DNA from 4 places in the Paenibacillus sp. FSL H8-0122 genome. Region 2 is predicted to be linked to each of the others. Evidence: predicted binding sites of a transcription regulator. Region 2 holds the regulator's gene; each other region holds the start of a gene.

Region 1 (7,419 bases), 1.6 Mb from region 2:
TAAAAATGGTTCGGCGGCGTTAACCGCCGGAACGGATTATACGTTGAGCGGATCGGCTGTGACGATCCACAAAGCTTATCTGGCGGCACAGCCGTTGGGGACAACCACGCTGAGCTTCCAATTCAGCGCCGGAGCTTCGAAGACGCTGACAGTTACAATAGCCGATACAACTGCACCGGTGAATGGCGGTCTGAAGGTCCAGATGTTCAACAGCAGCACGGCCGCTGCTGTCAATGCCCTCAGCCCGCGGATCAAGCTGGTGAATACCGGGACGGCTGCGCTATCCCTCGCCGATGTGAAGCTCAGATATTATTACACCAGTGACGGCGAGCAGGCTCAGAATTTCTTCTGTGACTGGTCCCAGGCAGGGAGCGCCAATGTGACAGGGACGTTCGTGAAGCTTCCGGCACCCTTGAGCGGAGCGGATCATTATCTGGAGCTGGGCTTCACAGCTGCAGCAGGCACGCTTGCTCCGGGAGCCAGTATCGATATCCAGATGCGGGCGTCCAAGGTAGACTGGACCAATTATAACCAGTCCGATGACTATTCCTTCAATTCTACAGGCACAGCTCCTGCGGATTGGGCCAAGCTTCCAGCCTATATCTCTGGCAGTCTGGTATGGGGCAATGAGCCCTTGTAAGCTGTAATTCATATCCGGGCAGTTTCCGGCAGCAGCAGAATCACCGGTTGCACATGATGAAATTCATGGGCAGCCGGTTTTTGATATGTCAGGATGTAATAAATTGCATACCAAGGGAACCTTCTACCGCCAGCGGACCAATATAGAGTGTAAGCAAGATAGAGAGGGGAGAGGAAGATGACAGAAGAAGAGCTTGGGGAATGTCTGCAAAGGCTGGAACAAGGAGATAAAGAGGCCTTCACCTTACTACATAACACCATTAGGCAGCAGGTGTACGGAACCGTCAGTCTGCTGGTGAACCGGCAGGCTGATGTGGCTGATGTAGTCAATGAAATCTACATCGAGCTATTCCGCTGCTTGCCGCAGTATGACGGCAAACGGCCTTTCGGAGCCTGGCTGAACGGTATGATCGTCAGGCAATGCAGCAACTGGAACCGCAAAAGCTGGCGCAGGCTGCGGCTCATGAACCGCAGCCGGGAGCATGCATCTGAGAGTCTGTATCCGGGGGCGGACGCGCAGCTTCTGGTCCAGGAACAGCAGGGAGAGCTGATGCAGCTGGTCAGCGGACTGCCGCCTAAGCTCCGCAGCGTAATTGTCCTGCGTTACTATGGGGAGTGCAGCTATGATGAGATTGCCTCAGCCTTGGGCATACCGCTGGGGACAGCTAAGTCCAGGCATCATAAAGCGCTGCGTAAGCTGCGGCAGCATTCGGCATTTACAGCGGACGATGAGATGAAGGAGGAATGGACATGTCTGTCGAGAGTCAACTGAAGCAGGAGTTCAACAGGTATAAACAACATACAACGATGCCGGAGCCGCTGGAGCAGCGGTTAGCGGCGGGCTTTGAGCAATTTCATCAGCCGCAGCAAAGGGGAAATAACGGTCGGCCGGTACGTGTACGCGGGACAGCGAGGATCGCCCTGGTACTCTGCGGACTGATGCTCTTCGGAGGTGTGGTCTATGGCGCGGAGCGGTTGTGGAAGGTTACTTATGGTGCAACCGGACTGGAAGTGAACATTCAACAGGACGCTAATGAGTCTGCAGCCTTTGCCAGCCAGACCCGGCGGGTGATTGCAGACATTCAGTCTCAGCTGGCCGTAAATGAATCGGCTATGCTGTTAATTGCCAGGACAAACGGAATGAAAGAGCTCCGTATGATTAACCGTCCGCAGATATTCAAGGATATCGAGAGCTGGAGGAAGGCTATAGAGCCTGTCGCTGGTAAGCTGAGCGTGCCGGGCAGATTGCCGGAAGGATATCATTTTGCCGAAGGAAGATCCGACAGTACGGTGGGCATTACCGATGACTCCTGGGTTAAAAAATACACCAATGTTCTAACCAAACGGCTGAAGCCCGGTGAGCATTATGCCTGGATTAAGAGCTTCAATGTACCCAACCAGCTGGCTGGGACGGTAAGTCCTGAGCTGGTATATCAAGGTCCTAAGGGCGAGAATGATTTCATCTCCGTTACCTATTCCCCGCTTACACCGTGGGCACAGCTAACATCTGATGTTTGGACGGATACAAAGGTTGAGCATCTGAAGGTAAATTCTGAGGAAGCCCTGTATGTGGAGGATCACCAGGCCTATGAGTATAACAGCAATGGCTATTATGCTTACATCCGCTGGATTGAGGTGCGGGAGAACGAGGAGAGAAATATAATGCATGAGGTAGGGACCGGATCGCCTGAAGTCACCAGAGAGATGCTGCTAAAAGTGGCGGAAGGCCTGCGTTAACCTAGAGCGGCGGTAAGACCGTGCAGACACATATAAACCTCTATCGTTGATCAGTACATCAACAATAGAGGTTTATATTGTTACCACTATACCCATGTTAGTCTCAGACTCCTTATCCTATCCTTTGTACTCAGCCGGGTAGAAATGGTCCGAGGTGGCAGTATATTTGCCTATCCTGCACATTCAAACTGCTCTCAACTGATCCGCTTACCACGATAGGATGGGATTGTGAAGCCTGTGAGCTTTAAGAAGCTCATACCGTTTCGTGCAGGGACTCACTTCAGGCGGGAATGTCAGGATCAAAGATATAGTCTCAGTCACAAGGAGGAGCGCTGCTTAAGATTAGCTGCCAGAGATTCTGCCCTGGCTTATGTTCTTCCTGCAGTGTCTGTTTCCTTGAGCTGATACCTGAATTATACCGTCCGTGCGTGGAATAGTAAAAAGCTGAAATTTTTTAATTTGTACTCCCAACTTGGAAAAAGGTATTGTAAGCGCTATTATTCTGCGTTTTCCTTAGAATCTGCCGAATTCAAATCCCACTGCCTTTGCTGTATAATGAAAAGGATGGTTTCAATGCTGCGCAGACTCCGGCAGCTTTGCCTGGAGGGAAAGGATACGGAAATGAGCTTGTATGGGGTGAAGCTTGAGGAACTCGGCAGCGGGCTGCTGAAGTCCTTTTTGGAGGATAATTATATATGTGCAGGTTATCCCGGTACGGGTGATCTGGAGAAGCATAGCAGAGAAGAGATCAGCAGCAAGTTAGCTGCCGCCGGCTATCGCGGGAGGGAACTGGAGGGGGCAACACATACCTTAGACATCTTCGTCAATGCGATGCAGGATGGGGATTACGTGCTGATCGCCGATGAAGAGTGGGTATATCTCGGGGATCTTGGCGATTACTTCTATGATACCCGGCACAGCGGCCCAGAGGATAGTACAGCCCACCGGCGCGGTGTCACCTGGCTGAAGAGTCTGCCCCTCGCAGCGGTTAATCCGGTTGTAGCAGAGCTGCTTGCCTCTGACAGCAGAATAACTGCCTATTCAGGAGTGCTGCCCGCAGCCCGAATGGATCTGTGGCTTGGGAATCAGGCAGGGGATGGCGGGAGTAACGCCGGGTCCTGTTCCGTTCAGGTGGATGAAGCTACAGTAGCGCACGCGCTGGCTGTTCTGAAGGCGGCCCTGCACAGCACGGATGTGGAGCGGCAGGAGCGTGCGGCTGTGGCGATTTTGCAGTATGCCCGGTGAGTATGGGATGAAGAATACGGCAGGATGATATAAATAAGGGTCTTCCGGTTTATTAGCCGGAAGACCCTTTTTTATATATTGAAATTTATATGCTTCCCGCTTAAACAGTGGAGAGAACGGACTGATTGTGGAAAAGCGGCAGCGGTCGCCTTGGTCTCCGGATTTTCACCGTATAGGGAATGAAAAAAATCTGGAGAGCACAGCGATTGGAACAACGGTCCGTTCGCGGAGCGTCCACCCAAGTGAACACGTACATCCTTACTCCATATTAGATGAATTCAACAAATTCATTAACCGGCTTGCGGTAGCCGCGCGGTCTGATCTTGTGCTGGTTGTCCTTGCCGATCGTAATCAGCATTACCGGAACCATATGGTCGCCGAGACCGAGAGTAGCCTTCACAGCCTCCGGATCGAAGCCGATCATCGGGCAGGTATCCCAGCCCTTATCCTTGGCAATCAGCATGAACTGCATCGCCGACAGAGAAGCGTTGCGGATGGCTTCATCCCGCTGGAATGAATCGTTCCCGGTATAAGCATCGTTGATGGATTGAATGGTTTGCTCGTATGCATCCTCGCTCATCGCTCCCAGCAGCTTAAGCCCGCTATAGATTTCCGGAGCCTGCAGGTAGGCATTCTTGTCACCCAGCACCACAATAACAGCAGAAGCAGTGTGGATCTTGTATTGGCCATACGCGTCCTTGCGGATGGCTTCCTTCACGCTGTCATCGCTGATCACCTTGTAATGGGTGTGCTGAAGATTATAAGCCGAGGGAGCCAGACGGGCGAGGGAGAACATCTCTTCGAGCTCACTCTGCGGGATGGTAACACCTTCCACGAAATTATTAGCCGATCTGCGGGCCTGCACCAATTCGGAAAAAGTACTCATAAGTCATTACCTCCATTTACTATGTATGCTGCTTAGTAATAATCAATTGCTGATATTAATTAATAAACTTACATTTAGTTACTTGCTTAAGATATCACGACTCTCTGTGTACGTCAATGATTAAAAACATAATAATTTGTAAATTTAACCTGATTAAACGGCTGACTTCGACAAAACCGATAAGGAAGTGATAATAATCACAAAAATAGGTTGCAAAGGCAAAAAGATTGTGACAATAATAACAAATAGAGTGTTATAATAGTCACATAGTTTCACCTGGATGTCATTAAGTAAGAATACGATTTGTAAAAGGAGACTTCGATATGTCACAAACCGTTACCCAAAATCTTCCTGAACAAGAAATACCAGAAGCAGCTCTTCCCAAAGAGGATGTGCTGAAAGAGCTCTTGAAGCCGGAGGTTCAGCAATCTCTGATGGTACTGGTCGAGCAGCTGCCGCAGATCACCCAAATGGTTAGTGTATTGTCCAAATCACTAGATTTTGTGCAGTCGGTTGCCACAGATGAAGTACTTAAGAATGATACAGTCGGTGCGATTAAGGAAATGGCGGGTCCTGTGATGGGCACTGCCAAGAATCTGGCGGCTACAGTCATTGAAGCGAAAGACCGCGCGGAAGCAAGCAGCGAAACAGTCAGCCTGTTCGGCATGATGAAGATGATCAAGGACCCGCAGGTACAGAAGGCTCTCCGGTTCATGAATGCCTATCTGCAGGTCAGCGGTGAACGTCAATCGGGCAAATAAGCCCGTAATACTTAATGATGGAGGAATGATCATGTCAAAACATATAGTGATTCTAGGTGCAGGCTACGGCGGCCTGCTTAGCGCCTTAACCATTCGTAAATATATGAGCAAAGCGGAAGCCAAAATAACAGTAGTCAATCAGTATCCGACACATCAGATTATTACGGAATTGCACCGGCTTGCAGCGGGCAGTGCGTCTGAACAGGCGGTTGCCATGCCGCTGGCGAAGCTGTTCGCCGGTAAAGATATTGATCTGAAAATCGCCAAGGTCAATTCGTTCTCCCCGGAGAACAAGCAGGTTATTCTCTCGGACGGCGTCATGCTGACCTATGATGCTCTCGTTGTCGGTCTGGGCAGCACCACCGCATACTTTGGTATTCCGGGACTTGAAGAATACAGCATGGTGCTGAAATCAGCAGCAGATGCGCTGCGGATTCGCCGTCATATTGAAGACCGGATTCGTGACTATTCCAAAACCCGCAACGCAGCAGATGCTACGATTCTGATTGGCGGCGGCGGTCTGACTGGCGTAGAGCTGGTAGGCGAAATTGCCGATATTCTGCCTAAACTGACGAAGCAATATGGAGTGAATCCTGCTGAGATCAAGCTTCTGCTCGTGGAAGCGGGTCCGAAGATTCTCCCCGTCCTGCCGGATCATCTGATTGAGCGCGCTACGGCCAGCCTGGAGAAGCGCGGGGTGCAGTTCCTGACGGGTCTTCCGGTTACGAAGGTATCCGACAATATGATTGATCTGAAGGATGGGCAGCAGATTGTGGCGAACACCTTCGTCTGGACCGGCGGGGTACAGGGCAATCCGCTGGTTGGCGAATCCGGTCTTGAAGTCAACCGTGGCCGGGCCACGGTGAATGAGTTCCTGCAGTCCACTTCACACCCTAATGTATTTATAGCCGGAGACAGCGCTGTTGTCTTTGCACCGGATGGCCGTCCTTATCCGCCAACGGCACAGATCGCCTGGCAGATGGGTGAGCTGATTGGCTACAATCTGTTCGCATATCTTAATGATAAACCGCAGGAGGCCTTCAGCCCGGTCAATTCCGGCACACTCGCCAGCCTCGGACGCAAAGACGGGGTAGCCATTGTCGGCGGTAACTCCACTCCGCTGAAGGGTCTGCCGGCCACGCTGATGAAGGAAGCCAGCAACATCCGTTACCTGACTCATATCCATGGCTTGTTCAGTCTGGCCTATTAATCATTTATCCTAAGATCCCCCTGAGGCTGCCATGTGGCAACCTAAGGGGGATTTCTATTAAATAGAAGGAATAATTTTCAATGAAAACGTGTCCGCAGGAAAGCTGATTTGCTATAATGATCATGTTTACATACTACAGATGTTTTCATAGGAGGATTTCAGGCATGCCATTTCAAAAGAACGATATCATCCTGTTCCAGGGGGATAGTATCACGGATTGTGGACGCAATTACGCCGATGCTTCATCGCTTGGTGTAGGTTACGCGCTGATGGCGGGCGCCCGTCTTGGCCTTCAGTATGCGGAGAAGAATCTTACGTTCCTGAACCGCGGAATCAGCGGCAACCGGGCGGTCGATCTGCAGGAGCGCTGGGAGAGGGATTGTCTTGCGCTGAAGCCAACCTGGGTGTCTATCTATATAGGCATAAATGATACCTGGCGGTGGTATGATTCCGGGCAGGAGACTACTGCGGCTGAATTCGAGTTGTCCTACCGTGATCTGATTGAACGGATCAGGGAGCATCTGGATGCCAAGCTGGTGCTGGTGGAGCCGTTCGTATTGCCGGTGCCGGAAGACCGCAAGGGCTGGCGTCAGGATCTGGACCCCAAAATCCACGTGGTCCGTGAGCTGGCCCGTGAATACGGCGCTGTACTGGTGCCGCTGGACGGCCTGTTCGCAGCAGCATCCGTTAAGGCTGAACCTGCCTTCTGGGCGGGGGATGGCGTGCACCCTTCGCCTGCCGGACATGCCTTAATCGCCGAAGCCTGGATGAAGGCTGTAGGTGCAATAAGCTAAGAGGTACGTTCATTTCACTCTGCGTAGCAAGGCTGTTATACTTGTAGGATACATACTCAAGGTGAAGCTTTGATAACGAGAGGAATGTGAGCAGGGATGACGAGCGAGACGCTCCAGGATATGCAAGGACTGAAAGCGGCGGGTGCA
Region 2 (7,419 bases):
CAAGAAGCCGAAGGATTGGGAGGAGCTGGCTGCCCTTGAGAATACACTGAACCTCAGTCTGAGCGATATCATCCGCAAGGGCGACAAAATGCTCAGTGAGATGCGTGACACGGACAGCCAATCCTCCTCAGACAGCCTTGTGACCGATATCGGCGGGTTATTCAAAGATCTGGCATCCATTAGAGAGCAGATCCGCTTCTTCATGAGCCTGAATGATGAGAATATCGTGTATTGGCTGGAGGGAAGCGGTAATTATAAGGGTAAGTCGCTGCAAATGTATGCTGTTCCCGTAGATGTCAGCACCCAGCTTAGGGAGCTGTTCTTCGATAAGAAGAAGAGCATTATCCTGACCTCGGCCACCTTATCCGTGGATAAATCCTTCCAGTTCATGATCGATAACCTGGGTCTTGGCGAGGCTGCCGAGCAGCGGCGTCTGATGACTGCACTGCTTCCATCACCATTCAAGTATCGTGAGCAGGCGCTCCTGGTCATTCCCCGGGACTTCCCGAGCGTCAAGGGAAGTATAGGGGATGCCCGCTTTGTGGACACCCTCGTGCACTCCCTTGCCGAGACAGCTGTAACAACACGGGGGCGGATGCTGGTGCTGTTCACCTCCTACAAGATGTTGCGCCAGGTCTATGAGCCGCTGAAGGAGGCGCTTGCCTCACAGGATATTGCGGTGCTGGGACAAGGCGTGGAAGGCGGCAGCCGGAGCAAGCTGATCCGCCGCTTCCAGGATAGCCCGGCTTCGGTCTTGCTGGGTACCAGCAGCTTCTGGGAAGGGGTGGATATCCCGGGAGAAGCATTGACCTGCCTGGCGATTGTCAGACTGCCGTTCCAGCCGCCGAATCACCCGCTGGCAGAAGCGAAGTCGGAGCTGCTTCAGGCACAGAAGAAGAATCCGTTCATGAAGCTGTCCGTGCCGCAGGCCGTCATCCGCTTCAAGCAGGGCTTCGGGCGGCTGGTCCGCACGGCGCAGGACCGGGGCATCGTAATTGTGTACGATACCAGAGTCATTGAATCGCATTACGGAAAGTACTTCCTGTACTCGCTCCCCGGTCCCAAGATGGAGCATATGCTCACCGAGCAGATGGTCCCGAGAATTGCCGAATGGCTGGATGACGGCGGGGTTTCCTAATTCATCTGCTATTGCTATTATTAATAAGTCATGATTAACCTGAAGATCCGTTCCCGCCTGCCCTGCCACTCCGGCAGGCGGCGGGGCACGGTTGCTATAATCGGCATTACATGAAGCGAATTTGTGATGTTACATCAACTTGAAGGAGGAGAATACATGAAATCGGATAAAATATCGGAGGCCGTCGTGCGCAGGCTCCCAGTGTACCTGCGTTTCCTGAACGATCTCCAAAAACGTGAAATCTCCACAGTCTCTTCTCAGGAGCTGGGCCAGAAGCTTGATCTGAATCCCGCCCAGATCCGCAAGGATTTGGCTTATTTCGGTGATTTTGGCAGAAAAGGCATCGGCTATGATGTATCTTATCTGATTGAGAAGATCCGCCATATCCTGAAGCTTGACCAGCAAATTAATGTTGCACTGGTTGGAGCCGGTAATCTCGGTCATGCCTTGTCTAACTACAACGCTTACTTAAAGGATACGATGAAGATTACTGCCATCTTCGATGCCTATCCGCCGAAGGTAGGCCAGCAGATCAACTCGCTGGTTGTGCAGCCGATGGAGGAGCTAAGCAGTACAATCCGCTCGCAGGGCATCCGGATCGGGATTATTACCGTGCCCGACAGCGAAGCCCAGAACGTAGCTGATATTCTTGTCGATTCCGGTATCGAGGCGATTCTGAACTTTGCACCGGTTATTCTCAAGACGCCTGCCAATATCCGGATTCATGCCGCAGATTTCACCACAGATCTGCAGAGCTTGGCTTATTATTTGCATGATGGAAAGGATGAGGCTGAAGATGAGCAGTAAGATCACGATAATCAAGAATGGGCACTTCCTGGTTCCGGGCAGTGACAAGCCGGTTCTGAGCGGGTACATGACCCTGGAGAATGATTTGATTACTTACATAGGTGAAGCTGAGCCGGCAGTGGAGGATGGCGCACAGGTCGTAGACGGCAGCCGTCTGCTGTTCATGCCTGGTCTGGTCAATACCCATGGTCATACTGCAATGTCACTGCTGCGCGGATACGGCGACGATATGGTGCTTCAGTCTTGGCTGCAGGAGAAGATGTGGCCGATGGAAGAGAAATTCACTGGTGATGATGTATATTGGGGAACCTCGTTGTCCGTGCTGGAGATGCTGAAGGGCGGCACAACCACCTTCCTCGATATGTATGATCATATGGACCGGGTAGCGGAAGTGACCGAGCAGTCCGGTATTCGTGCGGTGTTGATGCGCGGCGTAATTGGGCTATGCCCGGAAGAGGTACAGCAATCCAAGCTCGCTGAGGCGATTGCTTTTGCCCGTAACTGGCACGGCAAGGCTGATGGCAGAATTACGACCATGCTCTCGCCGCACGCCCCGTACACCTGTCCTCCAGAGTTTTTCATGAAGTTTGTGCAGGCTGCCCATGATCTGGACTTGCCAATGCACACCCATATGTCCGAGACGCGCCATGAAGTGGAGCAGAACGTGGCCGACTATGGCCTGCGTCCGGTCGCACATCTGGAGAAGCTCGGGATGTTCACCCGTCCTTCGCTCATTGCCCACGGGGTTCATCTGAACGATGAAGAGATCGGGATTCTGGCCCGCCATAACGTTGGCGTGTCGCATAACCCCGGCAGTAACCTGAAGCTGGCCAGCGGGGTTGCGCGTGTTCCTGAACTGCTGAGAGCCGGGATTAAGGTCTCCCTGGGTACAGACGGCGCGGCAAGCAACAATAATCTGGATATGTTCGAAGAGATGAGGCTGGCGGCTCTGATTCACAAGGGCGTAAGCGGTGATCCCACAGCGGTACCGGCTCCTGAGGCGCTTCTGATGGCTACGGAGTATGGGGCGCAGTCTATTTTCCTAAGCGGGGTAGGCCGGCTTGCCGCAGGAATGAAGGCCGACTTCATCGCACTTGATATTGACCAGCCGCATCTGCTGCCGCATACCGATCTGCTCTCCCATGCCGTATATTCGGCAAGTGCCAAGGATGTGGAGCATGTATGGGTGAACGGCCGGCAGGTTGTGAAGCATGGACAATGCCTGACACTTGATGAGGAAGCCATCCGCCGCAAAGCACAGGAGACGTTCGAGAGCCTGCTTAAACGGTAATTCAGGGAAACGGGAAAGGAAGCAGCGTGGTGAAGAAGAAGAGGAGAAGATGGATCTGGCTGGGGATTACCGTGGTGCTGCTCCTTCTGTTCGGACTAAGCCAGTTCTATGCCTACATTATGAAGGACCAGTGGAACGAGCGGAGTGAGGCCAAGGAGCTGGCCCGGGCGCGTGCCGGACTAACAGAGGTTACCAAGGCCCAGAAATCTGTCTGGAATGAGAATGAGATCTACTGGGTGCTGACCGGTAAAAATGAAGCAGGGACCGATCTGATGGTGTGGGTCCGTTTCACCTTGGAGGGCAAGCCTGCCGGAGGCGACAACGACCTGTATGCAGAGGAACTGAGCAATGGCACCTCAGAAGAGAAAATGCGTGGAATCATAGCCGCTCAGCTGCCGGACATTACGATTGAACGGCTGCTGCCCGGTGTATACAACGGGGAATATGCCTGGCAGCTATTTTACAAAAAAGACGGGCGATTCTATTACAGCTTCTACCGCTTCAAGGATGGCAGCGCCATCGGTGAGGGGTACAGTCTGCCGAACCGTTAAGCTAAGCGCTCAGCGGAAGAATACATGCGGGGGAACAGTTTATCTGTTCTCCCGTTTTTTTAACAGATAAATTTATATGTTTTGGGGTCCCCGCAAAGTACCTGAGTCAACACCTACGCTAAAGCCCCACTTTGTGGGGTTATTTTATTATTTTGACGGTGAGGGATGAAGGAAATCGGTACCCCTTCACTTCTGAGATATATCAATTGATATATTAAAAGTAATCCCTAATCTGCTATCAATAACTTGCATGTTGAATGTAACAAGGAGGTTGATGAAATTGGAAATATTGGCATATTTGTATCAGGCGGTGGATCTGTTCAAGGAGGAGCTGGGGGAGAATCTGTCGGGAATTTACGTGCATGGCTCACTGGCGATGGGCTGTTTTCACCCCGATACCAGCGATATCGATCTGCTGATCGTCGTACATGACAAGCTGCCCGCAGAGGTCAGTCATAGACTTGCCAGGCGTATTGTAGCTTATCATGACAGTCTGCCGAATAAGCGCGGAATTGAACTATCTATCGTCCTTAAGACATACCTGCGCAATTTTGTGTATCCTACGCCTTTTGAATTTCACTTTTCGGAAGCACATGTAGAGCGGTACAGAGCTGATGAGAATTATCTGTGCGGCGGCTTTGAGGATGCTGATCTGGCGGCGCATTTTACAGTAGTCTACCATCGCGGGTTTATCTTGTACGGGGAGCCGATCCGCGAGGCCTTTGCGCCGCTAGACAACAGGTACTATCTGGATTCCATTATCAGGGATATCGATGATGCACCGCAGAATATTAAGAAATCACCGGTGTATTACACACTGAATCTATGCAGGGTACTCTATTATATGCAGGAAGGTCATGTTTCTTCCAAGAAGGAAGGCGGGGAGTGGGGGCTGCAGCAGTTGCCTGAAGTCTATCACGGTTTGCTTAGACAGTGTCTGAAGGAATATAGCGGTGCGGGGGACGCCGAAGGCTATGAACCGGGCGAATTAACTGATTTTGCGGAATATATGATGGCTGAAATCAAGCGGACTGCGAACTGAAGATGGGCCGGGCAAAAATGATAAGTGCATGAAACATCCAGAAATTAGTATCAAAAATTTTAAATATATTCACAACTTTATGTAAAATCGTATATACACCTGTGATATACTACTACTTGTATCAGGACATGCTTAAGAGCATGTCAGTCTCGGAAGGGCGCTAGACACGCTGGATGGTCTTTATTATAGAGTTATGCTCGGTCATTTTTGAGAGGAGGACGTTTCTTGAAACTGCGTCTCATGCCTGTACTGCTAACGTCTCTGCTGTCTGCTGCATTATTGTTTGGCGGCTGGTATTCTTACCGTACATTCGCGGTGCAGGAGCCGCTGCAGAAGCTGGTATCATCCTACGAGGGAGTGAAGGATTCCCATATTACTATTAAACGCAATGAGGTCACTTTGAAACTGGATTTGCAGCCGGGCACGAAATTACGTGAACTGGTGCAGTATGTATCAAGAGAAGGCAGCACTGCTATTGACGGACGGACCCTGAAGCTGGATGTGGAGCAGAAGCCGAGCGAGCTGCTGGATGAGTACTGGGATAAAGCGATGTTCTCTGTAGCAGAAGCGATGGAGAGCCGGAAGTATACATTGATACCAGCGAAGCTGGACGGACTTAAGGAGCAGGACAGCAAGTACAGCGGGGTTACAGCCGCCACAGAGATTGACGACAATAATGTATATGTAAGCCTGAGCAACGGCACAGAGAGCAAATTCATTATTCTGCCGCGTGCAGCAGCCAAGATGGGAGTGTGGAACAATGTTTAAGTACTGGAAAGAGGTTGTAGCCGGATTCGTTCCGGTCATGCTGATTTTTATGGCTTTTGTGGGGATTAATATCTTCCCTGTAATCATAGCGCTGGGTATGGTTGCCGCGCTCCTGTTCATTGCCCATGCCCGTGGCGGTCTGACGGTTAATGCAGGTGCAGATAAGAAGCGCAAGAAGAACGGCCCCTCCAAGCTGACCTTTGAAGAGATCGGCGGACAGGACAATGCCAAGCAGGAGCTGCGTGAAGCGCTGGACTTCCTGATCCGGCACGAAGAAATCAGCAAGTTCGGGATTCGCCCGCTCAAGGGAATTCTGCTTACAGGTCCTCCGGGAACAGGAAAGACGCTGATGGCTAAGGCTGCGGCGCATTATACGGGCTCCGTGTTTGTAGCTGCCTCGGGCAGTGAATTCGTTGAGATGTATGTCGGTGTGGGTGCGGGACGCGTACGCGATTTGTTCAAGGATGCCCGCACACGCGCACTCAAGGAGAATAAGCAAAGTGCCATTATTTTCATTGATGAAATCGACGTCATCGGCGGGAAGCGCGAAGGCGGACAACAGCGTGAGTATGATCAGACCCTCAATCAGCTGCTGACGGAGATGGACGGGATTTATAACAATGATACCCCGCGCATCCTGCTGGTAGCCGCAACGAACCGCAAGGAGATGCTGGATTCTGCGCTGCTGCGCCCGGGGCGTTTTGACCGCCATATTCAGGTGGATATGCCTGATAAGAAGGGCCGCAAGTCGATTCTCGACCTGCATGCCAAGAACAAGCCGCTGCATGACACCGTGGATCTGGATAAAATCGCCGAAGAAGCTTACGGCTTCTCGGGTGCGCAACTGGAGAGCGTGATGAACGAAGCCGCGATCTACATGATGCGCGAGAATCTGACCCTGGTAGAGCAGCGTCATCTGTCGATGGCGATCGACAAGGTGATGATGGGTGAGAAGACCGACCGTGAGACCAACCATGAAGAGAAGAAGCGGGTAGCGATTCATGAGCTTGGACATGCTATTATGGCTGAGCTGCTGCGCCCCGGAAGCGTTAGCCAGGTAACACTGACTCCGCGCGGTCAGGCTCTAGGGTATGTCCGGCATAATCCGCAGACCGAGCAGTATCTGTACACGAAGGATTACCTGGAGAACCAGATTATGATTGCCCTTGGCGGAGCGGCTGCCGAAGAGATGTATTACGGCGGACGCAGTACCGGTTCCCGTGGAGACTTCGATCAGGCGCTGAATATCGTTGAGACGATGATGAAGTCAGGGCTCACCTCGCTGGGCATTGCGAATCTGCAAATGGTTACCACCGAAGAATTAATGAAGGAAAACAGTAAGATACTGGATGAGCTTATGATCCATACGAAGGACATGCTGGAGCAGCAGAGAAATATATTTGATTACTCCCTTGACATTTTAATGAAGGAAGAAGTTCTCTCCGGAGAGCAATTTCGTTGTCAATTTCGTGACAGTGTCCTTTTACCGGCATAATTCTTTATGCCGGTTATTTTTTTTTACTTTTCAGACATGCTAAGATATCATTATATGTCGGGCTACTTATTTTTTTCGACAGACAAGGTACAATACAGAAGTATAGATACCTGAAAGGATGGAGACTTTTACATGAATTTTAAGAAGATCGGTGTCATCGGCGGAGGCACAATGGGACAAGGGATTGCCGAAATGCTGGCAGCCAAGGGCCTGGATGTCATGCTGGTGGAGAAAACTGCAGAACGGCTGAACTACTCCTACGAAATGATCGAGACCAGTCTCGACAAACAGCTGGAGAAATGGGCGATTACCCAGGCGGAGAAGAAG
Region 3 (7,419 bases), 2.7 Mb from region 2:
TTTTCCTGGCCACTGGTGCGAAGACCTCCCTTCATGTCCCATGTTCCTATACCATTCGAACTATATTAGTTGAACCTGAATTTGTAAAGCTACTCCCGGGAATCGCTTCCTGGGGATGGAACTATGCAGCAAGCCCAGCCGTTCTGCCGGAGACAGGAGGGCTGGGCTTGCTCGGGTGATATGACCACAACTCTTTTATAAGCAATTGAATGATGACTTACTGCTTCTTGGCCTGTTCCAGCGCCTGGGTCACCGCTTCAATAATTCCGCCGCTGGAGCCGGAAGCACCGGAGAGGGCGTCTACGCCTTCTGTGGTTTGCTTTTCAATAATTTCAGGAATCGTATTCTCCACGGCCGCATCGATCATCGCCTGCGTCTCCTTATGCTCCTCTACGGTAATAGCGTCGATCTTCTCATCCTTGATCTCTACCGCCACTTTAATATCACTCTTGACCCCTTTGCCTGTACCATCATATGTCCCGTCCACATACTTGCCGGAAGCTGAAGAGCAGCCCGCCGTTAGTACTGTTGCAGCCGCGAGGGCAGAGAACAGCAAGGTTTTTGTCCACTTGTGCATGAGTAATTCCTCCTTCTGAAAGTTCCTATTTCTTAAGTGCCTTCACAGCTTCATCCGCTGCAATCCGCCCGAAGGTAGTGATGTCTGCCAGTGCATTACCGCCCAGACGGTTCGCGCCGTGTACTCCGCCGGTTACTTCGCCCGCAGCATACAGCCCGGCAATGACCTGATCCTTGGTATCCAGTACCTGAGCCTGAGTGTTAATCGCTACTCCGCCCATGGTATGGTGAATTCCCGGTGTTACCTGAATCGCATAGTACTTACCCTTTTCAAAAGACAGCTCAAGATCCGGCCGTTCAAACTCTGTATCCTTACCGGAAGCAACGAAGCCATTATACGTATTCAGTGTATCTGCCAGTGCTTTGCCGTCTACACCGATCTGTGCCGCCAATTCTTCAGGTGTTGCCGCTTCTTTGACCAGATCCATTCCAAAATAAACCTCGGTTGCCTTCAGGTTCGCACGCAGCTCATCATTGAAGATCAGATAAGCTACTTTGCCGGACTGGGCCAGAATATTCTGGGACACAACATCGCGGGTCAGCAGTTCATTCGTGAAGCGCTTGCCTTCGCTATTGACCAGAATTGCACCGTCTCCGCGTACCCCTTCTGTGATCAGCACGCCTTGATTCGGAATGGTGGTCGGATGAATCTGAATCTCCTTCATGTCTACCAGCTTGGCACCGATCTTCTCTGCCATCGTTGTACCATCGCCGGTTGCGCCCGGATGGTTAGTGGTGGAGAACCCTTCCAGCTTCGGCTGGTACCCCTTGATCATGTCCATATTGGCTCCAAAACCGCCGGCCGCCAGAATAACGGAATTCGCACTGATCGTGTACTGCTTGCCATCCTTATCCGTCACCTTCACTCCGGTAACCACGCCGTCCTTATTCTTGACGATCTCATCGGCAGTCGTCCGCAGGCGCACATCAATTTTGTACTCCTCCAGCTTCTTCTTCAGCGCGACTACGATGAAATTCCCTGCCGCTTCTCCGCCTGCCGGACGGTGAATCCGGTTCACGCTTGCCCCGCCTGCGCGTCCCACCTCAGACAGCTCGGCTCCATTCTCCTTCAGCCACTCCACCGAAGCCGCCGCGCCGTTCGTAAGCGTTCTGACCAGATCCGGGTTGTTAAGGTTCTTGCCGCCCTTCATGGTATCCTCGAAATGCAGCTCCGGACTGTCCTTGATTCCGGCAGCCTCCTGATAAGGTGTTCCTGCCGCATTCAATCCGCCTTCCGCACGGACGGTGTTTCCTCCAAGCATAGGCATTTTTTCGACTAGTATCACCTTGGCTCCCTGATTATGCGCTTCAATGGCAGCAGTCATTCCCGCGCCGCCGCCGCCGATAATTACGATGTCCGTAGACTCCCCTTTGGTGCTGTTACATGCAGGCAATACCACCAGACTTGCCAGCAGCAGCCCCTTGCCCAGCAGGCTTCCCCATCTCTTTCTGTTCATTCTGTTCTCCTCCAATTGTAATTGTGCATATTTTCACAATCATCATAACCTGAAGGAGCCCTGACAAGAATATTTAGTAATTAAAGAAATGATAAAGTAAATAAAGGTAGTGAATTTGCTTGAATGTGTTTATAGATTTATAATTGGAGCTTATACAACCGTATCACTAGGAGGAGCAGAAACTATGGAAAAAAGCGAAAAATATTGGCTGGCCGGTGCTGTTCTGGCAGCAGCCGGTGTCTCCCTGATGAGCTACACCGCGAGCCGCTATACTTCATTCAAAAGAGTAGTTACCCGAACCGTCCGTCTGGAAGATATCGCCGCTCTGGAAATTACCCGCCTGTCTTCTGTTCCCGGTGAACAGAAGGACGTTGTGCTTACTGAGCCGGAAGCGATTAAGCAGATCTACGATGATTTCTCCGGCGTCCGCCTGATGAAATCCGCCCGCAATGTGAGCACAGACAACAAGTACAGCTATTACATTACCATTGTCCAGGCCGACCGGAAGCAGCGGTTCGACATTATTTTGAAGGGCAAGCATCACATGATTATCTATGACAATGACATGAACAACCCGCACCTGGTAGCCTATAAAATCATTAACGAGTTCAGTCCGCTGGCTCTGCAGCAGGCCTTCGAGTGATGCTGCACACGCTTATGTATGGCATAGCTTAATAGCTTAATTAACCTTCACAGCTACTGTGACGGCTATATGGAGTCATGGAACGCCTGGGGCAGCCTTGAGGCAACCGTGACTCCGTTTTATTTAAAGAGAACACTCACAAATATTTACAGATAAGTTCATGCCCTTCATGTCTCACCTTATACATATACACCGGCCTGCCTACCGCCCCGTAGCTAAGCTCCATTTCCAGAATCCCTGCCTCCGTCAGAAAAGCCAGATATTTGCGGACCGAGATCCGCGAGATGGGCGCATGGCTGCTGATATCCTCCGTGGAGAACACCGGGCTCTCCAGCCGGTTAATCGTGCTCCAGATGCTCTCCAGTGTGCCTTCGGCAAGTCCCTTGGGCAGCGGCAGGGCAGCAGTCTTCTCCTCTTCCGTCCCGAGCGAATGCCGTAGCAGCTTATCCAGCTGCTCCTGGCTGAGATGCTCCTTGTGCATCAGCTTATAATCCTCACGATACGCCGACAAGGCCGCCTGAAAGCGGGCAAACTCAAACGGCTTGATCAAATAATCCACGGCCCCGTTCTGCAGCGCTTTGCGGATGCTGGCATTGTCACTGGCGGCGGAGATCACAATGATATCCACCTTGCTCCCCTGCTCCCGCAGTGCAGAGAGCAGCTGCAGCCCGCTGACACGCGGCATATAAATATCCAGAAGAATCAGATCCACCTGCTGTTTCTCCAGCAGAATCAACGCCTCATCCCCCGTCGCCGCCCAGCCCGCATACTCAAAGCCCGCAACCTGCTCCAGATAATGGCGGTTAAACTTCGCCACCATCGGGTCATCTTCAACGATTAGTACTTTAATGTTCATGGGTTCTCCTTGTCTTTTGTGCAACTATAACTACAACTAATATAACATTGCGGCGGGGAATTTTGGAGGGAGGTGTGCTGAGACATAGAATCAAAACTAACAAAAAGACACCAATTCGAGAAATTACCCGAGCGGTGCCGAAAAAATTAAAATCCCAAAGATTCACCAACGAGGATAACCTTTATTCTCCCCGCTGTTTTACACATTCTTGTTTCGACGATGTAAGAACAGATACAATCCTCTGATTTACAATCTGCACAAGCACCATTGATTAGGCAGGGCGTTTTTTGCGGTGAATGTAAAAATGGGCTGGACGAACTCGAAAGACGGTTTGCGTTAATGGGAGCGGCATAGGTTCTGGCTCTGATCACTGCATCTTCAGCGGTCTTGCACACCTTATTCATCCCGACGACAGCAACCACACTTCTCGGTCCAAAAGTAACCGCTGCCGCCCGATTGCCCACACTGTCGATATTGACCAGTATCCCATCTTCACTAACCGCGTTGAAGCTGGTTAAATAGGTGTCGCACAAAAGAGATTGGCGCATGAGGTCATAACGTTCCTCCATTGTCTGCGCTGTATCACGATCAATGACTGCATAGTTGCTTTGGCGTACCCGGTCAAGAAGCCCGATTTCCTCAAGCGTGACTGAACCGCCCCAAGATACCGAAGACTGTTCCGGAATTAAGGATAGCGCCTTTTCCGCAGCTTCTATGGCGTTGTCACAGTAATAGGCCTCAAATTTTCTGCTTTGCAGATTTTTCATAACCTTGGAGGCTAACAGCCGGTTTCTCGCTTTGATTGAATCTTCTTTCGTTTGCATTGCTCTTCCTCCGTTCTGACGTTAGACAAGGTGGCTAAACTTCGTGTGTATGTATGATTAATATAGTATAGTGGAAATAAAAAGGATGTTGCACATGCAACGCGAAGCCGCTCAGAATAACTTAGAGTCCATATGTCAATCACGTTTATTTTCAGGGATTTCCCCTGATGATATTCCCCAAATGCTAAAATGTCTGTCAGCTACACGGAAAGAATATGTAAAAGATGAGATGGTTGTCCGTGAGGGCGATTACGTTGATGATGTCGGCATCATATTGCAGGGCCTCGCTCAAAGTACGAAATTGAACGTCAAAGGAAAACAAATTATTGTATCCCTCCATCATCCAGGTGGATATACCGCTGTTCTCACAGCAGCCAGCCGTGGAAGAAGATGCCCGATGTCAGTACAGGCCATAGAACCGCTTGAGGTGCTGTTTATTCCGATCCAAAACATATTGAGCCGTTGTACGAAGCTATGTACGGGTCACGAACAATTACTTGGCAATCTTTTCGATAGTATTTCAGAACGGGCTTTAGAACTGCATGACCGGAATGATTGTCTGATCATGCCGACTATTCGCGATAAGGTTTTAACTTATTTAACAAGAGTTAGGCGTGAAGCTGGAACAGAAACTTTTACGATTCCCTTTGACCGGGAAGCGATGGCCGAGTATCTCGACGTAGACCGCAGCGCCCTGTCCAGAGAGCTGGCATGGATGAAGCGGGACGGCTTGATTGAGTTTTATAGAAATGAATTTAGGCTGTTGCAAGAAGCAGCCCCTCACAGTTCATCAGACTAGAGAATTGGAATTTTGCCATCGGATCACTCCTGTTCTGAAGAAAACCTTGAGAGGTAGTATTAACCAAAGTGTACTAATCATTTATAGCAATGGCCTTGGGTTTAATTCTGCGCCTTAATTGCTCCGTATTCCAAAGGGTCAAACCCTAATGGCCATACGGTGTTATCATCGAATAGCGCACCTTCTAAAAGGCAATCTTGCATCCTTTCACACATCATATTAGCTCCCATTAATTTTGCACCTTTAAAATCAGTCTTCCATACATCAGTTCCGACTAAAATAGCGTTATTTAAGTTAGCATTACTTAAGATAGCTCCTGTTAGCTTTGCGTTTGTAAGGTTTGAAGACTCCAAATTAGAATTTTCAAGTATCGCCACCATTAATAAAGCACTTGTTAGATTCGCTCTGCTTAAATTTGCCTCTCTTAACTCAGCACCACGTAAATTTGTTCCGATTAAACTTGCTCCGCATAAAATCTCTTTATTTAGTATAGCTCTATGCAGGTTTAGATTATCCAAGTTTGATTGTTCAAGAGAATCAACATTTAGCTGTATGGGTTCATTTGCTATGCTGTAAATTATAATTCCATTCACACTCCTTATGTATTACTTGTTGCCCACTGACTTACCATAATCCCCCTGCTTGATGTCGCTAAAAGAGTTTTTCATTTAAGCCCTCTCTTCTTTAAGAAGCACTCCAGTGCCCTGCATCTAACAATCCTTGTTGGCCAGGTGTCGCTACACCAGTTTGATTCAAAATATCCCCAGGCCTCTGAAGAACCTATTACTTCCTGTTCGTACAGTCTCTGCGCATTAGCTAATCAAGGTTCTATGAAGATTTTATCTTACTTTAATCTTTCACTTGGACATACTCACTTGGCTTTTCACCAAAACCGTCCCAAAATACCCAAAGCCTTCCGTAATCAGAACATTAAAAAAACATGTTCATTTCTTGATATAAATCTTCTGCATCAATACTTCCATGATAATTATCGTAATCCACATCCGAAATAAAGTTATATTGTATTTTGTTTGGGATTTCTTGTTGATCTTCATTTTTTCATAATCGACGTGTTTAATTAAAGGGAATAGCATTTAGGTAAAAAGTAAAACTTCTTATGTACTCATTGCAAACATTTGAATCCTCTCCTGTTTGGTCACTGTAATATGCCATCCTCCACGACCGGAACAAACGGCGATAACCACGTATCCTCTTGCCGCCTTAAAGTTCCGCGGGCTAGTACGAATACTTTGAATTTGTTATCATAGCCTTCGATATCCTCATCATCTCTTGTATAGAGTAAGCCATAAGAACCCGGTGCTTGGTCTGCGATGAATTGATATAGCTCAATAATCTCCCCGGCCTCGAAACTTTTGTGATTCAAAAACCCTCCTACAGCAAGATGATACGTCCCATTTGCGGGATAGACTTTTAGGAGTCCAGCACTCCAACCCAACTCTAAGATAAAGTTTTGTATATTTTTGAACACCAATTCTAAATTTCCAGAATCTTCTTCAAACGTCTCCCGGATCGTAGCCCAGCCATGAAACTCGTACATCTTCTCACCCGCTTCCTAGATATTTGATGAAAACTATCAAACCCTCCCCCTTTGCCCCAGCAACCCCCGCACCGCCACCCAGCTCCCAAGCGGCGCGGCACCCAGCAGCAGCATGAGCAGAGTAATCGTCTGCGGGGACTGGTCCAGCGACAGTACGGCGATGAAGATCAGCAGGCCGAGGAGGCGGCCGCTCATCAGGCTAAGCTCCCTGAGCACTACCAGTTCCACACGTTTGCCGGCGCTCTGCTCGGACACTCCCATCAGGTCGAAGCTGGTGGACAGCATCGGCAGCATGTAGAGCGGCAGGCAGAGCGAGGTCCCGATTCCCATGATTAGGAGGGTGGTGAAGCTCACCTTCCACAGCAGCGGAAGAAGGAAGGCGATGAGCAGCAGACTGCCTGCCAGCATACCGCTGAGCCGGGCACGGGGCTTGAACCATCTGCCGGCCGCATAATAGCTGATCAGGGAGACGGCGGAGGTCAGCAGGGCGAACTGTCCCAGCTTGCTCTCCTCCTGTGCTGCAATGTAGACGAGCAGACCAATCAGGAAGGAGAATACGCCTTCCCGGATGCCCTGGAACACTAGCGCTGCCGCCACTGGACGCCAAGAGCTGCGTCTGCGGGTAAGCTCGCGCCAGGGCTCCAGCCAGAGATAGGCTTCGCCGCGCGGCCGCTTGCGCAGGCCGAAGCTGAGTACAGCAGCAACC
Region 4 (7,419 bases), 5.3 Mb from region 2:
CGCCGGTGTATTGCAGGAGAGCACACGCAGCCGCAGCTTGCGGATTCCATGCCTCGCAGCATGGCGCTTGATCTCCGCGATCAATCGGCTGCCTACACCCAGCCGCTGAAAGCGCGGGTGCACAGCGATATTCACCTCGCATACATGGCGGTTGCTCTCCATCCCGCTGGGACAGCCGAAGCCGACATAACCGCATAGCTCCCCGTCCTGCAAGGCCACAAGCTGGGAGCCGGGCGGCGCATGCAGCAGATAGTCCTCCCGCGAGCGCCACATCAGCGGACCCGGGGTTGTATTCTCCGTCCAGATCATATTATCGAGCACGATCAGCTCACGGGCATCCTTGATTTCGGAGGGCCGGATAAGCAGTGCAGCATCTCTGTTAATTGGTTGCATTATTATACACCCCTTGCCTTACTAAGCAGTTAGTAAAAGGATTAGTTGCAGCATGAACGATTATGCAGTCCTGCGCTCAAGCTGTACAGCAGAACGGTTCATATAGGCGTGGAGCGCGAAGAATCCTACGGACAGCACAGCCATTCCGCAAGCGAGCCAGCCGGTTGGCGCAAGACCGCCCCTGTCGAACTGAACACCCATCAGATAAGGCCCGATGACACGGCCGATTGCGCCAATTCCGCCGCTCAGTCCGAGATAGAACGGCGCGCTGCGCTGGGCATGCTCCGAGATGAAGGAAGGCATCGCCGGAGAGATCAGCATCTCCCCAAGGGTAGCCAGCACCATACCCAGCAGCATCCCCGGATAGCTTGGCATAAACAGAATTACAGCATACCCGCCCAGGTAAAAGACGGCGCTTGCTGTCATCTGCGCGGTTGACGTCTGCGCGAACCCGCGCTTGATCAGGCTGACCAGCGGCTGCGCCGCGAAGATCAGCACGCCGTTCAGCGTCCAGAGGAAGCCGTATAGCTGCTTCGACCAGCCTTCCGAGATAATGAACGGCGAGACTCCGCTGTTCCAGATCGAATTGCCGATCAGCAGGAACATCGAGCCCACCGCCATGAACAGATAGATCCGTATATGGCCGAGGAGTCTCCAGCCCGACACTTCATGCTGCGGTTGCTTTTTCGATACTGTGCTATGAGCCGGTGCCGTCCCTACCTTGCGCAGATAGACGAAGAAGAATCCGGCAAATACGGCCGAGGTCACCCCGTTGAGCACAAAGCTCAGCATATAATTGCCCAGGAAGCCGCTCAGCGCGGTTCCCAGGGCTACCCCTATATTATTGGCAACATAGATGATATTGAACAGCTCTGCGCGCTGCTCCGCGAACCGGAAACCGATAAACGCCTGGATCGCCGGGAGGGAGAGGGAGTTGAACAATCCCATCAGACCCATGACGATTATGAATACGCTCCAGCTTCCGCTCGCCCACGGGAGGGCAAACAGCGTCAAGGCATTCATCGCTAATGCGCCGACAATCAGGCGGTTCACTCCTACCTTATGATACAACGAACCGCCCAGCAGCTGACCGGCAATCCCGCCGAGTGACTGCACCAGCAGCACAATTCCCGCGTCCTTCATACTGCGTCCCAGTTCATCGAATACATACATTGTAACCAGCGGCCACATCAGCGCACTGCCGGTAGCATTAATAAGACTGGCAATCAAAAATACTTTAATTTCCTTCGGATAGGCCTGCATGAATCTCATATCTTGTCTGTCATCCCCTGTAACATAGCTGTCATTAATCCATCCAGTATCATCCCAAAACAGGGGGCGGGGCAAGCATACGCGTTAATGCTGTATCGCGGGAAACCAGGGAATTATCCTATTGAAAATCAATCCTGTCTTCACCGCCGCCAGCGATATTAATATTCTATAACCCGCTCTTTCACACGTAAAGAAAAATACCTCGCCCGCACTGATTCGTTCCCCGGAAGCCGGGGTAATGATCCATATGAAACACTCCCTATTTTATTCACCGTGAGATCCGATTTCGTTCCCCCGAATCGGATTGCACGGTGAATTTTGTTTTGTCCCGAGGATGATCCTGCTGTACCCGATACAAAAACACTCCCTGTCTCTACGAATCCCTTGGTGCAGGGTGCCGAGAAGCAGGAAGTGCTTAGGCCAAGCTATGTTACAGACCAGCGATGTGATTCACACCGGGTCAAAATCTGTAGATTAAGCGTGTTTCTTCAAGCCCGCAGCAGGTACGCCTGCGGCTGGGCTCACAGCACCCGGCTCCTTGCGCAGATAAGCCATCCAGTATGCCGCAGCCACGAAGATCGCGCCGCCCGTCAGATTGCCCAGCCAGACCGGAACGAAGTTGGCCACATACTGGCCCCAGGTGAAATGTCCTTCGAAGATCGCAGCAGGGATAAGGAACATGTTAGCTACAACGTGCTGGAAGCCGATGGCTACAAACGCCATGGTCGGGAACCAGATACCGAGGATTTTGCCGCTGAAATTGTCCGCCCCGTACGACAGCCATACCGCCAGCGCTACGAGCCAGTTACAGCCGATCCCGGAGATAAAAGCCTGCAGGAACGTAGCATCGATCTTATGCTCCGCCATACTTACCAGCTTCTCCAGATACACGCCATCTGATGTAAGACCAACGATGTGACCGAAGAAATAAGCGACGAATAAGGCACCCGCCAGGTTGCTGAGTGTGATCAGCACGAGGTTCTTAATGACTTCCCAGAACGAAATCTTCTTCGCAATAAAAGCCAGCGGCACCGCCATCATATTCCCTGTCAGCAGTTCCCCTCCGGCAAGCAGCACCAAGATCAGTCCGACCGGGAATACGGCTGCTCCGATAAAGTTGGCAATGGACCCCCACTCGGCAGGCGCACCTGCAATGACACGAATATCCAGCAAAAATCCGAGCGCGATAAACGCTCCTCCCAAGAAACCAAGAATGAGTACAGTGCTGAGCGGATTATGTGCCTTCTTGATTCCGTTCTCTACCGTCACTTCAGCGATTCCCTGCGGTTTGTTATAAGCCATGATTCCTATCCCCTTCGAATTACTTAAAATTTGTTCCTTTATGCCATTGTAACGTGATCCCAATCACATTTACGTGATAAAAGTCACTATCATAAAAACCACGTGAAAGTTTTCACTGACATGTCAAATTTACCATAAAAGCTGGTGCTGCGGTACAAAGAGAAAACGGATGCCTCCCCTAAAGAGGCAGTTCTTTCCTACGGGCTTTCCTCGTGGGATTCTATTATTCTTCGTTATTTCCGCCCTTTTTGACAATCTGGCAGGACATTATGCTAGTCGGGCTGGAGAATTCATACATACCCTACAGCAGACTTCCAAATGCGGCATCCGTATTCCATCTGGTGCGCCTGCCCATCTGGCCAGCCGGTCCTCCGGGTCCGGGAAGTCCATCCGGTTCAACACCAGGAAAGGGGATTAATCCATGAATTCAAACAAGACAGAAGCAAGCAACAGGAAATTACCCTCACGCGATCCTTATGTCTACGTGACTTATGAAATTGACTATCAACATGGCTATGTCGCTGTTATTGATCCTGCAGAAGATCGGATCATCAAGCGGATTCAGGTAGGTGCGAACCCTGGCGCTATGGCTATGGACCCCGACGAGAAGAAGCTATTCGTAGCGAATACCCGCATCGGTTCGCTCTCCATTATTGATACGAGATCCCATAGCATTCTCAATACGGTTCCCGTGGGCAATATGAGCTCCAATCCTGCCCGTCCCGTTGCAGTCTTGGTTGCTTCGAATGGCAAGAAAGCCTATGTGGCGAATTATGGAGATAAGAACGTTACGATTATTGATTCTCCTACGAATAAGGTTTTGAAAAATGTGGATGTCGGTCCAGGCCGGCCTTTCGCCTTGGCGAGCAATGAGAATAGCTCCTATATGTATGTAGCCTGTAAGGTTGCCGATGGAAGAGATTATGTCGCCGCCATATCCATTGAGGATGACAGCGTTCATCCATACGGGTCCCAATTTCAGCTCACCTTTGACACGGCACACAATCCACTGGTCGTCCACCCGGAGGGGTATTCGCTAATCGCTCTTGGAAAGACCGGTATGCTCTGTTTTTATGACGGTGATGTACAAGGCGAGCCTACGACCTCAAGTTTGCTGGACAACACAGTATCCGGCGTCTACCTGGACAACAAATTATTGTTTTGCACCACGGAAAACGATAGAGGCTATCTGAAACTATTTAATGACCTGTACGCTAATTGGATGGGAACCATATATGGCAATAGTCTCCCGGATATTCCCAGTTACAAAGGCCAGGATAAAATTCGCTTTTCGCGTACGCAAGTATATATTGGTGTCACCATTCAACCAACTTCTTTACCGACGGGAGGTCTGCAAATCTTCAACACTACACGCGCCCAGACCCGGTTCGTTCCGCTTACTTCTGTCGGCGATCTGGCATTCTTCTCCGACACTAAGGCTTATGTGGGAGAATCAAGAGCGATTCGCCCGATTGATCTGACAACCGCAAACGCAACGGCCCTGCCTGCTATTGAGATTGGACCCACAGACAGCAATCCTATCGCCGTCAAGAATATAATCTCCGGGTATCGCAATCAATCGTAATCGACACGTATCGTTAAAGTTGAGCTGCCTCAACAAGTCGAAGTTGACTTGAGAGGCAGCTCTCCTTGTCTATTGCCGCTTCAAAAAAAGAGCCCTGAATGGGCTCCGGCAGAACATTTTATATTTTACAATTATGCGTGTACTGGCTCTTTGACTGCAGCAAGTTTCGGCAGAGCCTGGAGGCCTGCGGTGTTCAGGAAGTTCCAAGGCTTGTTGTAATGCGGCTGGAAGAAGAAGTCGATGAAGGCCAGCTGGTCCACGGTCATCTTATTCTGGATGCAGACCGATACGGTATTGATCGACTGCGTCAGATCCATCTTGGACATAATCTGCGCGCCCAGAATGCGGCGGGTGGCACGGTCAAAGACCACTTTTACCTGAACCTGCTCGAAGGTCGGCATGAACTCCGGACGGTAGTTGTCGATCAGCATGACACTTTCCGCATCCATCCCTTCAGCCTTGGCAGCCTCTTCAGTCAGTCCGGTTCCGGCAATATTGTCCTCGTAGATCTTGATGCCCGATGTTCCTTGCGTACCCATGTAAGGGATCGTGTTCGAGACCAGATTGCGGGCAACCAGCGTTCCCATACGCACTGCGTTGGTGGCCAGCGGGATATACGCATGTTTACCCGTCGGATTGTAATGAATCGCACAGCTGTCACCGGCAGCATAGACATCCGGCAGGCTGGTCTGCATATAATCGTTAACCATAATCGCGCCGTTCGGCAGCATATCCACTTGACCCTTCAGCAGCTCGGTATTCGGACGGAAGCCGATGCAGAGAATCACCAGATCCGTCTCATGCTCACCCTTGCTCGTAATCACCTTGGTCACTCTGCCGTTCTCACCAGCGAAGGAGGCGACCTTCTCGCCCAGCGCCAGCTTAATGCCGTGATCCTCAAGCGACTGCTGGATCGGTGCGGTGAACTCTTCATCGAGATATTTGCTCAGGATGCGGTCTTCCCCATCAATCAGCGTAACTTCCTTGCCATTCATCTGAAAAGCCTCCACCAGCTCGACCCCGATATATCCGGCACCGACCACAGTAATTCTGTTCACCTTCTGCGCTTCTTCGATAATGGTGTTGGAGTGATTGTAGTTCTTCGAGAGCAGGATGCCCTCCATCTCTATTCCTTCAAGCTTAGGCACAATCGGCCATGAGCCTGTTGTCATAATCAATTTGTCATAAGTATCTTCCATTTCCTCGCCGGTCACGAGGTTGCGGGCTTTCAAGGTTTTGCGGGCGGTATCAATGTTGATTACCTCATGGCGCATCTTCGTCTGCACACCCAGCGCAGCCAGCTGTTCCGGGGAGGAATAGAATAGTCCCTGCGGGTCCTTGACCACACCGCCAACGTATAAGGCAATGCCGCAAGACAGGAATGAGATATTATCGTTGCGCTCGTACACCGTAATCTGGGCATCCGGGTATAACTGTGCGGTATTTACAATGGCGGCCGTTCCGGCGTGGGTACATCCAATAACTGCTACTTTCATGATTTCTTCCTCCTCCAAGTTGAAAAGCTTATTTAGTAGGGCTTGTGAGCTCGTGACTTTGTTTATAAAACTATTTGTTTGTGATTGTTTTCACTTTATACACTGATTATATTGTGATATTTATCACATTGCAAGAGTTATTGTGATTTTTCTCACATTGTTCACAATTTCAAATTTTAATCACTTTGGAGTTCCACCACATCATCCACTCCACTTGTGCCGCCGATTCCATCTTCAACCTTGGCTTAGTTTCCCCCGGAGGAGGGGCATTATGTCTGTCAGGAGCAGGAAACAGCAAGAGGAAATTTAGCCTACGCGACGTACCCGGTCCAATTGTGATCGGTTTTTCGATTACATTTGGCTTACGCTACCCGCCCAGTCCAATTGTGATCGGTTTTTCGATTACATTTGGCCTACGCGGCGCTCCCGGTCCCATTGTGATCGGTTTTTCGATTACATTTGGCCTACGCGGCGCTCCCGGTCCCATTGTGATCGGTTTTTCGATTACATTCGGCTTATACGGCGCTCCCGGTCCCATTGTGATCGGTTTTTCGATTACATTTGGCCTACGCGGCGCTCCCAGTCCAATTGTGATCGGTTTTTCGATTACATTTGGCTTATGCGGCGCGCCCAGTCCCATTGTGATCGGTTTTTCGATTACATTTGGCCTACGCGGCGCGCCCGGTCCCATTGTGATCGTTCTGTTTTTAGGCGCGCTGCTCATTTTCATGCTGGGGTTGTGCCTTGAAAGACATGTTTGTTTTGGCATACAAAAAAGCCTCACCCTCCGCAGCATATCTGCGGTAAAGTGAGGCCAAACTACAACCATTAGCTGATGCTGTCTTATTCCAGACCCGAAATTACGCCATCCTCATCGACCAGCAGGCCTTCTGCTGCGGGCTTGGCGGGGAGACCCGGCATCGTGACCATGTTACCGGTGATCACTACAGCGAATCCTGCCCCAAGGGACAGGGTGATGTCCCGGACGCCCATAGTGAAGCCTTCCGGTGCGCCGAGCAGCCGGGGCTGATCCGAGAAGGAATACGGGGTTTTGGCCATGCAGACCTGAAGATGGTGCAGACCCAGCCGGTCAATGACAGCAAGACTGCGCTTGGCTGCCGGAGAGAAGGCTACTCCCGCACCACGGTAGATCTCCGTGACGATGCGGTTGATTTTGGACGGGATATCCAGTTGGTCTTCATACAGCGGAGCATAATTCACAGGCTCTTCCCGGTCCAACAGCTTCATCAGCTCCTTCGCCAGCACCTGTCCGCCCGCGCTTCCCTCCGCCCATACCTTGGATACTGCAGCAGGTACACCCAGCCGCCCGCAGGCTTCCAGCACCTCATTTACTTCAGCAGGAGCATCCCC

The links. Region 2 encodes Rex, which represses fermentation and respiration genes when NADH is low (regulators of the CRP and FNR family bind a similar motif). Its sites were predicted from a motif close to TTGTGAAATATTTCACAA; they were not measured.
Region 1: the regulator Rex is predicted to act here: its motif matches at 4,735-4,752, upstream of NSS64_RS15590 (DUF1641 domain-containing protein).
Region 3: the regulator Rex is predicted to act here: its motif matches at 2,055-2,072, upstream of NSS64_RS19895 (flavocytochrome c).
Region 4: the regulator Rex is predicted to act here: its motif matches at 3,068-3,085, upstream of NSS64_RS31000 (formate/nitrite transporter family protein).

What each region holds. Positions count from the first base shown of each region.
Region 1 covers NZ_JBBOTB010000001.1:3,540,422-3,547,840, reverse strand. Annotated here, with positions in the region: gene NSS64_RS15615 (X2-like carbohydrate binding domain-containing protein) at 1-640, shown strand, start outside; gene NSS64_RS15610 (sigma-70 family RNA polymerase sigma factor) at 818-1,411, shown strand; gene NSS64_RS15605 (hypothetical protein) at 1,390-2,376, shown strand; gene NSS64_RS15600 (hypothetical protein) at 2,950-3,621, shown strand; gene NSS64_RS15595 (nitroreductase family protein) at 3,890-4,507, opposite strand; gene NSS64_RS15590 (DUF1641 domain-containing protein) at 4,831-5,268, shown strand; gene NSS64_RS15585 (NAD(P)/FAD-dependent oxidoreductase) at 5,300-6,478, shown strand; gene NSS64_RS15580 (SGNH/GDSL hydrolase family protein) at 6,643-7,272, shown strand; gene map (type I methionyl aminopeptidase) at 7,369-7,419, shown strand, end outside.
Region 2 covers NZ_JBBOTB010000001.1:1,944,553-1,951,971, forward strand. Annotated here, with positions in the region: gene dinG (ATP-dependent DNA helicase DinG) at 1-1,138, shown strand, start outside; gene NSS64_RS08440 (redox-sensing transcriptional repressor Rex) at 1,295-1,945, shown strand; gene NSS64_RS08445 (amidohydrolase) at 1,935-3,236, shown strand; gene NSS64_RS08450 (cell wall elongation regulator TseB-like domain-containing protein) at 3,266-3,787, shown strand; gene NSS64_RS08455 (aminoglycoside adenylyltransferase domain-containing protein) at 4,062-4,829, shown strand; gene NSS64_RS08460 (hypothetical protein) at 5,055-5,597, shown strand; gene NSS64_RS08465 (AAA family ATPase) at 5,590-7,092, shown strand; gene NSS64_RS08470 (3-hydroxyacyl-CoA dehydrogenase family protein) at 7,225-7,419, shown strand, end outside.
Region 3 covers NZ_JBBOTB010000001.1:4,601,677-4,609,095, forward strand. Annotated here, with positions in the region: gene dcuS (DcuS/MalK family sensor histidine kinase) at 1-13, opposite strand, end outside; gene NSS64_RS19890 (FMN-binding protein) at 218-577, opposite strand; gene NSS64_RS19895 (flavocytochrome c) at 603-2,033, opposite strand; gene NSS64_RS19900 (hypothetical protein) at 2,218-2,676, shown strand; gene NSS64_RS19905 (response regulator) at 2,813-3,532, opposite strand; gene NSS64_RS19910 (lactate utilization protein) at 3,679-4,356, opposite strand; gene NSS64_RS19915 (Crp/Fnr family transcriptional regulator) at 4,451-5,155, shown strand; gene NSS64_RS19920 (pentapeptide repeat-containing protein) at 5,257-5,748, opposite strand; gene NSS64_RS19925 (Imm7 family immunity protein) at 6,312-6,713, opposite strand; gene NSS64_RS19930 (MFS transporter) at 6,750-7,419, opposite strand, start outside.
Region 4 covers NZ_JBBOTB010000001.1:7,206,590-7,214,008, reverse strand. Annotated here, with positions in the region: gene NSS64_RS31010 (GNAT family N-acetyltransferase) at 1-393, opposite strand, end outside; gene NSS64_RS31005 (MFS transporter) at 454-1,665, opposite strand; gene NSS64_RS31000 (formate/nitrite transporter family protein) at 2,140-2,967, opposite strand; gene NSS64_RS30995 (YncE family protein) at 3,389-4,552, shown strand; gene NSS64_RS30990 (FAD-dependent oxidoreductase) at 4,684-6,048, opposite strand; gene NSS64_RS30985 (hypothetical protein) at 6,416-6,778, opposite strand; gene NSS64_RS30980 (formate--tetrahydrofolate ligase) at 6,892-7,419, opposite strand, start outside.